Linked DNA regions of Bdellovibrio bacteriovorus str. Tiberius. The protein of the gene in region 2 interacts with the protein of the main gene of each other region in a pairwise test. Links are inferred from orthologs where the notes say so. Each region holds a gene or a part of one and is shown on either strand. Other genes may lie near its edges. The genes, in order: rpe and eno.

What was found.
Region 1: the proteins of eno (region 2) and rpe interact in binary tests that used the Escherichia coli proteins (3 or more experiments, as listed by UniProt). The link is inferred for Bdellovibrio bacteriovorus str. Tiberius from one-to-one orthologs.

The regions. Positions count from the first base shown.
Region 1 is NC_019567.1:2,822,180-2,825,484, reverse strand. What follows is about bases 264-3,250. They hold rpe (ribulose-phosphate 3-epimerase), read left to right. Parts: upstream 264-1,434; coding sequence 1,435-2,067; downstream 2,068-3,250. Other genes in these bases: BDT_RS13390 (outer membrane beta-barrel protein), read left to right, coding at 2,687-3,208; BDT_RS13395 (NUDIX domain-containing protein), read right to left, coding at 2,013-2,552; fmt (methionyl-tRNA formyltransferase), read left to right, coding at 477-1,433; def (peptide deformylase), read left to right, coding at 264-480. Outside these bases: more of def, read left to right, coding at 1-263. UniProt on the Escherichia coli protein: Catalyzes the reversible epimerization of D-ribulose 5-phosphate to D-xylulose 5-phosphate.
Region 2 is NC_019567.1:765,816-769,132, reverse strand. The notes cover bases 48-3,046. They hold eno (phosphopyruvate hydratase), read right to left. Parts: upstream 2,182-3,046; coding sequence 913-2,181; downstream 48-912. Other genes in these bases: BDT_RS03750 (hypothetical protein), read right to left, coding at 2,174-3,046; BDT_RS03760 (catalase), read left to right, coding at 48-676. Also shown: more of BDT_RS03760, read left to right, coding at 1-47; more of BDT_RS03750, read right to left, coding at 3,047-3,199. UniProt on the Escherichia coli protein: Catalyzes the reversible conversion of 2-phosphoglycerate (2-PG) into phosphoenolpyruvate (PEP). It is essential for the degradation of carbohydrates via glycolysis.

The DNA.
Region 1 (3,305 bases), 2.1 Mb from region 2 along the record:
GGGATCGGTCTGGCAGCTCCGCAAGTGGGCGAGCTGGTTCGCATGGTGGTGATCGACACTCGTCCCAAAGACGAAAAAGGCCGCCGTTATAAATACGAAGAAATGACGGAACTTGAGGCCGCTGTGAAACAGCCGTTGATTCTGATCAACCCGGAAATCGTCAAAGGCGAAGGCAAAACAACTTTCGATGAAGGCTGTTTGTCCATTCCTGGTTATTATGAAACCGTTCAGCGCTTTAATTACATCGAAATGAAAGCGTTCGACGTGAATGGCAAAGAGTACATCGTGAAAACCGACGGTTTGCTTGCAATCTGCATGCAGCACGAGATGGATCACCTTGAAGGCACTTTGTTCATCGATCACCTGAGCTTCATCAAGGGCAACAAAATCAAAAATCAAATCAAGAAATTTGGTTACCCGGTAAAAAAAGAAAAAGAAGGCGAAGAGACAACTGCTGACGAAGAAAAGTGTGAAGTGTGAGCAAGGTCCGCGTCTGTTTTCTAGGAACCCCTGAATTTGCCGTGACCTCTTTGAAAGCTCTGTTGTCTGATGAGCACTTTGAGGTCGTGGGTGTTGTCACCCAGCCTGACCGTCCTGCCGGTCGTAAACTCCAACTGACTCCAAGTCCCGTAAAAGCTCTGGCTCAAGCCCACAATCTGAAGGTTCTGGCGCCCGAGTCTTTGAAAGCCAATCCCCTGATGCTTCAGGAAATCAAAACCTGGGGTGCCGAGGTGGCGGTTGTCGTGGCCTTTGGTCAAATCCTGACGCAGGAATTTTTGGATTCATTCCGCTTTGGTTGCGTGAATGTGCATGGATCTGTTTTGCCACGCTGGCGTGGGGCGGCTCCGATCCAAAGAGCCATCGAAGCCGGTGACGTCGAAAGCGGCGTGACCCTGCAGAAGATGGTTAAAAAACTGGATGCCGGTGACATCATCGGCATTCGTCGTGTGAAAATCACTCCGGACATGAACGCATTGCAGTTGCACGATGTGCTGGCCCAGTTGGGTGCGGAACTTCTGCAAGTGGAACTGATGGACTATGTTCGTGGCAATCTTGCGCCAACACCTCAGGATGAATCCAAGGTGACGCTGGCGAAAAAAATCGAAAAGATGGAATCCCAGATCGACTGGAGCACTTCTGCCAAAGCGATCGACGGAAAGATCCGCGGCTTTGTCTATGGCCCGGGCACCTATACTTTGTTGCAGGGGAAAAAACTGAAATTGCACAAAGCCACCATCACTCGTGATGGCGGTTCTATTGGCAGTGCCAAGCCCGGCACGATCACGGCCGTTCACGAAGATCATATTTCTGTTGCGACCGGTGACGGTGTTTTGCAATTGTTTGAAGTTCAGCCTGAAAGCCGTAACCGCATGGCGATTGCTGATTTCCTGAAAGGTCATGCCTTGAAAGCGGGGGATCAGCTTGGCGTCTAAGATGGTGGCTCCTTCCATTTTGTCGGCGGATTTTGCCAATCTTGAAAAAGAGATCAAGGCCGTGGCTGCGGCAGGAGCCGATTGGATTCACGTGGATGTGATGGATGGGCGCTTTGTGCCGAATATCACCATTGGAATCCCGGTGGTGAAGGCGCTGAAAAAAGTGTCGCCACTTCCTTTGGATGTGCATCTGATGATCGAAGAACCCGAGCGCTATGTGGAAGAATTCGTGAAAGCGGGCAGTGACTATCTGACCATTCACGTGGAATCCACCAAAGACGCCGCAGGGACTTTGAAACGCATTCGTGAATTGGGCGCAAAACCCGGAATCACTCTGCGTCCGCGCACGGCGGTGGAAGAGGTTCTGCCTTTATTGCCATTGTGTGAGCTGGTGCTGGTGATGACCGTAGAGCCTGGCTTTGGTGGTCAGTCCTTCATGAATGATCAGGTCGCGAAAATCACTCGTCTGCGTCAGGAAATTTCATCCAAGAACTTGTCCTGCCTGATTGAGGTTGATGGCGGCATCAATGCTGAAACCGCGAGGATCTGCCACGAGGCGGATGTATTCGTTGCCGGCAGTTATGTCTTTGGCAAAGAATACGGTTCGGCGATCGCCAGTCTTAAAGGGTCGTAAAACGCACGGCCCTCTTCCAAATAAACAGCTCCCAGTTCTTGTTCCTGCGCCAGCATCACGCTGTGCACGCGGCGGCTGACAAGCGGGGTGAGCATTTCCAGTGCCTTTTCAAGGGCGACAAATTTGAAATCTTTAATTTCATACATGGGCAGGCGGATGTTTTGCGCCTGATGTTCTGTGAGATCTTTGGCAGAAAAAAGCAGTTGCATGTATTCGCCTTTGACGTCGCGGTTGCTGACATAGTCGATGGCCAGCAGCGAGCCGGCTTGAGTGTTTAATCCGAGCTCTTCCTTTAATTCGCGTTGCAGGGCTTCGCTGGGGGATTCTTCGGCTTCGACGGTTCCGCCGGGAAGGATCCAGGCCGGGTTGTAGGTGGGTTGAACGATCAAAAGATCCCCTTTATAGAACAGCAGTGCGCCCACTCCGATGCGTTTTTTTGGCAATGAGGCGTAGTATTCGCGGTCATCTTTGTAACTTCGTAACATAAGCGCTCCAAGGTCGTGTGTGTCTGGACTGGGCTTTCGGTAGGGTGGGGTTTCGGTCGTTGACCCTGCGAAAGAGTCTCTTCAAAATTCTAAAGGATGCCTAAATTTTTTGGGTTACAAAAGGAGAAGACTTTATGAAAAAGCTCTTGGTCATGTTGGCTGTTGTTATGGGTTTCGGGAGCGTATCTCACGCAGATATTCTGCTAGAGCCGTATCTTGGCTATGAAATGGGTAAAACCACAGATCCAGATGGGAAAATCGACGGAACTCAGTTGGGTGTGCGTTTGGCGTACAGATCCCCGGTGATGTTCTGGGCGGGTCTTGATGGCACATTAGGTTTGAGCGGCACTTTCAAGCCAGACACTGGCAGCGATGAGACTGCAAAAAGAACAACAGTCTACGGTGTGGTTGGTCTTGATTTCCCGATCCTTGTTCGCGCATGGCTGGGTTATGGCTTCATGAACGACGTCGATCTTGAGGACAGCGGCAAGATGAAAGGTAAAGCGACTAAATTGGGCGTAGGCTTCACGGGTCTGCCATTCCTTTCTTTGAACGTGGAATATCTGAAAGAAACATTCGACGAAGTTGACGGCGTTGATATCGACGCTAAAAACGAATCCGTCGTTGTTTCCGTATCCCTGCCTCTGGAATTCTAAAAACCAAACAAATTCCAATCCAAAAGCCACTCCAACGGAGTGGCTTTTTTCGTTTAAAAGGTGCCTGGTTGTTTTTTCTGGCGTCGCCGCGTCAAGT
Region 2 (3,317 bases):
GCGCTGGGCTTTGAAAGTTCAGATCATGACCGAACGCCAGGCGGAACAATTCAAATATGATCCGTTTGACTTAACCAAGGTGTGGCCACACAGCGAGTTCCCTTTGTTGGATGTGGGTGTGCTGGAACTAAACCGCAATCCAGAAAACTACTTTGCGGAAGTCGAACAAGCCGCCTTTTCCCCAAGCAATGTGCCACCAGGCGTGGGTTTTTCACCGGACAAGATGCTGCAAGGAAGACTGTTCGCCTATCCGGATGCTCAACGCTATCGTCTGGGAGTAAACTATCAGTATCTGCCAGTGAATCGCCCGCATTCGGAAGTAAACAGTTATCACCGCGATGGCAGCATGAGATTCGACGGCAACGGAGGACGACAGGACAACTATGAACCCAATGGTTTTGGTGGCCCCGTACAAAACGAAAGCTTCAAAGAGCCTGCCCTGAGTTTATCAGGCACTTTGGATCGCCATGACTCCCACAAGGACAATGACGATTTCACACAAGCCGGAAACCTGTATCGAATGCTCAGCGAAGAAGAAAAAGACCGCTTAACCACAAACATCGCAGGCACCATGAAAACCATCTCAGAGTACCTGCAAACCAAAAACATAGAACACTTCAAAAAATGCGACGCTGACTACGGCGCAAGAATCGCCTCAAAACTAGGCCACACCTAACCCAGCTTGTGAGTCTGCTCAGCAGACTCACAAGCCCCCGCCCCAAAACGCAAAAAAGCCCGCGAAAGCGGGCTTTTGAGCCAGTCCCCCAAAGCACCCCCATAACCAAGGTCGCTCAAAAGGGTTCGAATGCAAGGCGGAGGGTTCTCTCCGAAACGGAGGCGTGCTCCAAGCACGTCGGAGAGAAGGAGAGAGTCCGACAACGAAGTCAGTCGGACCCTTTTCAGCGACCGCGCCTATCGGAAGGCGGCTTTATCCCAGTACATACCCATACCACCCAAGTCTTCTTCGATTCTCAGAAGCTGGTTGTATTTCGCGGTTCTTTCACCACGGCACAAGCTGCCTGTTTTGATCTGATGACAGTTCAGGCCTACAGCCAGATCTGCGATCGTCACGTCTTCAGTTTCACCAGAGCGGTGGGACATGATAGTGCGGAATTTATTACGTTGAGCCAGATTCACAGCTTCGTAAGTTTCAGTCAAAGTACCGATTTGGTTTACTTTCACCAGCAAAGCATTACCCGCTTTTTTCTCAAGACCCATGCGCAGACGTTTTGGATTGGTCACGAACAAGTCATCACCGATCAACTGCATAGTCGAGCCCATTTGAGCTGTGGACTGAACCCAGGAATCCCAGTCGTCTTCCGCGAAGCCGTCTTCGATGGAAACAAGAGGATATTTCTCTGCCCAGGATTTGTAGATGCCAAGAAGTTCGGTTGGGCTGATATGACCACCCTGCCATTCGTATTTGCCTTCTTTGAACATTTCAGTTGCAGCAACGTCCAACGCCAGGAACACGTTCTGACCTGGATCGTAACCAGCGTCCACGATCGCGTTCATCAGCAAATCAAGAGCTTCCTGATTGGAGCCCAATTTCGGAGCGAAGCCACCTTCGTCACCTACTGCCGTGGAAAGACCTTTTTTCGCCAGGATCTTTTTCAGAGTGTGGAAGATCTCAGTACCTGCACGCAGGGACTCAGCGTAAGAGTTGTTCACAGTTGGAACGATCATGAATTCCTGAATGTCCAAACCGTTATTTGCGTGCGCGCCACCGTTCAGAACGTTCATCAATGGAACCGGCAAGCGAGAAGCCTGGGAACCACCAACGTAACGGTAAAGCGGCAAACGACAGTCCTGAGCTGCTGCTTTTGCAACCGCCAAAGACACACCCAGGATCGCATTCGCACCCAGGTTGGATTTGTTTTCAGTGCCATCGATGTCGCGAAGGATTTTATCGATGTAAACCTGTTCAGTTGCCTGAAGGCCCACGATTTCCGGAGCGATTTTTTCACGAACATTGTCGACAGCTTTGTAAACGCCTTTACCCAGGAAACGGTTTTTGTCGCCGTCGCGAAGCTCGCAGGCTTCGTGTGCGCCTGTGGAGGCACCGGATGGAACTGCGGCGCGGCCCATGTTGCCGTCAGCTGTTGTAACTTCAACCTCTACAGTCGGGTTTCCACGGCTGTCCAGGATTTCACGAGAGATGACACTGATGATTTCAGACATGTTGATTTCCTTCTTTGTCGGCGTTTTTATTCATCGTTTTCTTAACCAGATCCATGCTTTCAAAGACCGTGCGCGGGTACTGGGTTTTTACGAACTCCCAGTCAACGCGTCTCATGGCCTCTTTCACCGCCGGGGTCATTTTCCCCTGGGCCGCAAGCATGGTGATCAGCTGCTGGGCGCGCACCATGTAGTCATGCAGGCGCGCCAGATTCTGACTCAAAACATAACCCGGAGTTTCGCTGTCGAAATTCAGGTGGGACAAAGAGCCTTCATGAGGCAGCAGCGAGGACGCTGCATTCTCGGGCGCTTCCGCCTGAACGCCGGTGGCGGACTTCAGATTCTGCTTTTCAATTGTACGGATTCTTTCTTCAAGGTCACCGACATATTTCTGCAGATCTTCACGTTCACGCTGGGTGCGCTGAAGATCATCGATCAGACTTTGGAACAATGCCGGGCTGACCTGGTGGCCGACCGACTCGCTGAAGATCGAACTTTGCTGGGTGGACCAGTTCAGCTGAATGGTGATGCCTTCCCAGTTACAGACTGCCGCAGGCTGACCGACGTAAACCGGCAGGGACTCAAACGCCGCCTTCAGGTAAGTCGTCACCAGCGGGTATTGTTCTGCCGGCAAAGGCAGATCAAACGAGATGCTGGCTTCATCACGGCGAAGATTTTCAATCGGTGGTTTTGGAGAGATAAAGTAAGAAAGGAACTGCTCTGGTTGATTAAAGATTTCCTGAGGATGCGGCATCATGCGCAGGACGCTGTCGAGCACTCCCCACGCACGCAACTCCGGCCCTTCATGTCCCGCACGCTGCAGGATATTTTCTTCGCGCTTCAGCGGAAGGCGCAGGACGGTTTCCAGAAAGTTTTCCATTTCAGGCGCAGTCATCCAATACGACGAGTCCTTGAGCAATTCCATCGGAAGATGGATCTGCTCATACAGCGGGCTGAGGTCTTCGCCTTGCTGCTCCAGAACGGTTAGAACTGCGTTTGAAATCTTACAACTAAAGTGCACGAAGAAGGTCTTAGCCTAGTTTTTCCACTCTTTAAACACAAAAAAACGAACGATTTTAGCGTCCGGATGACGCGGTATAGCCAGAAGAAACAACCAGGCACCTTTTAAGGGGAAGCGG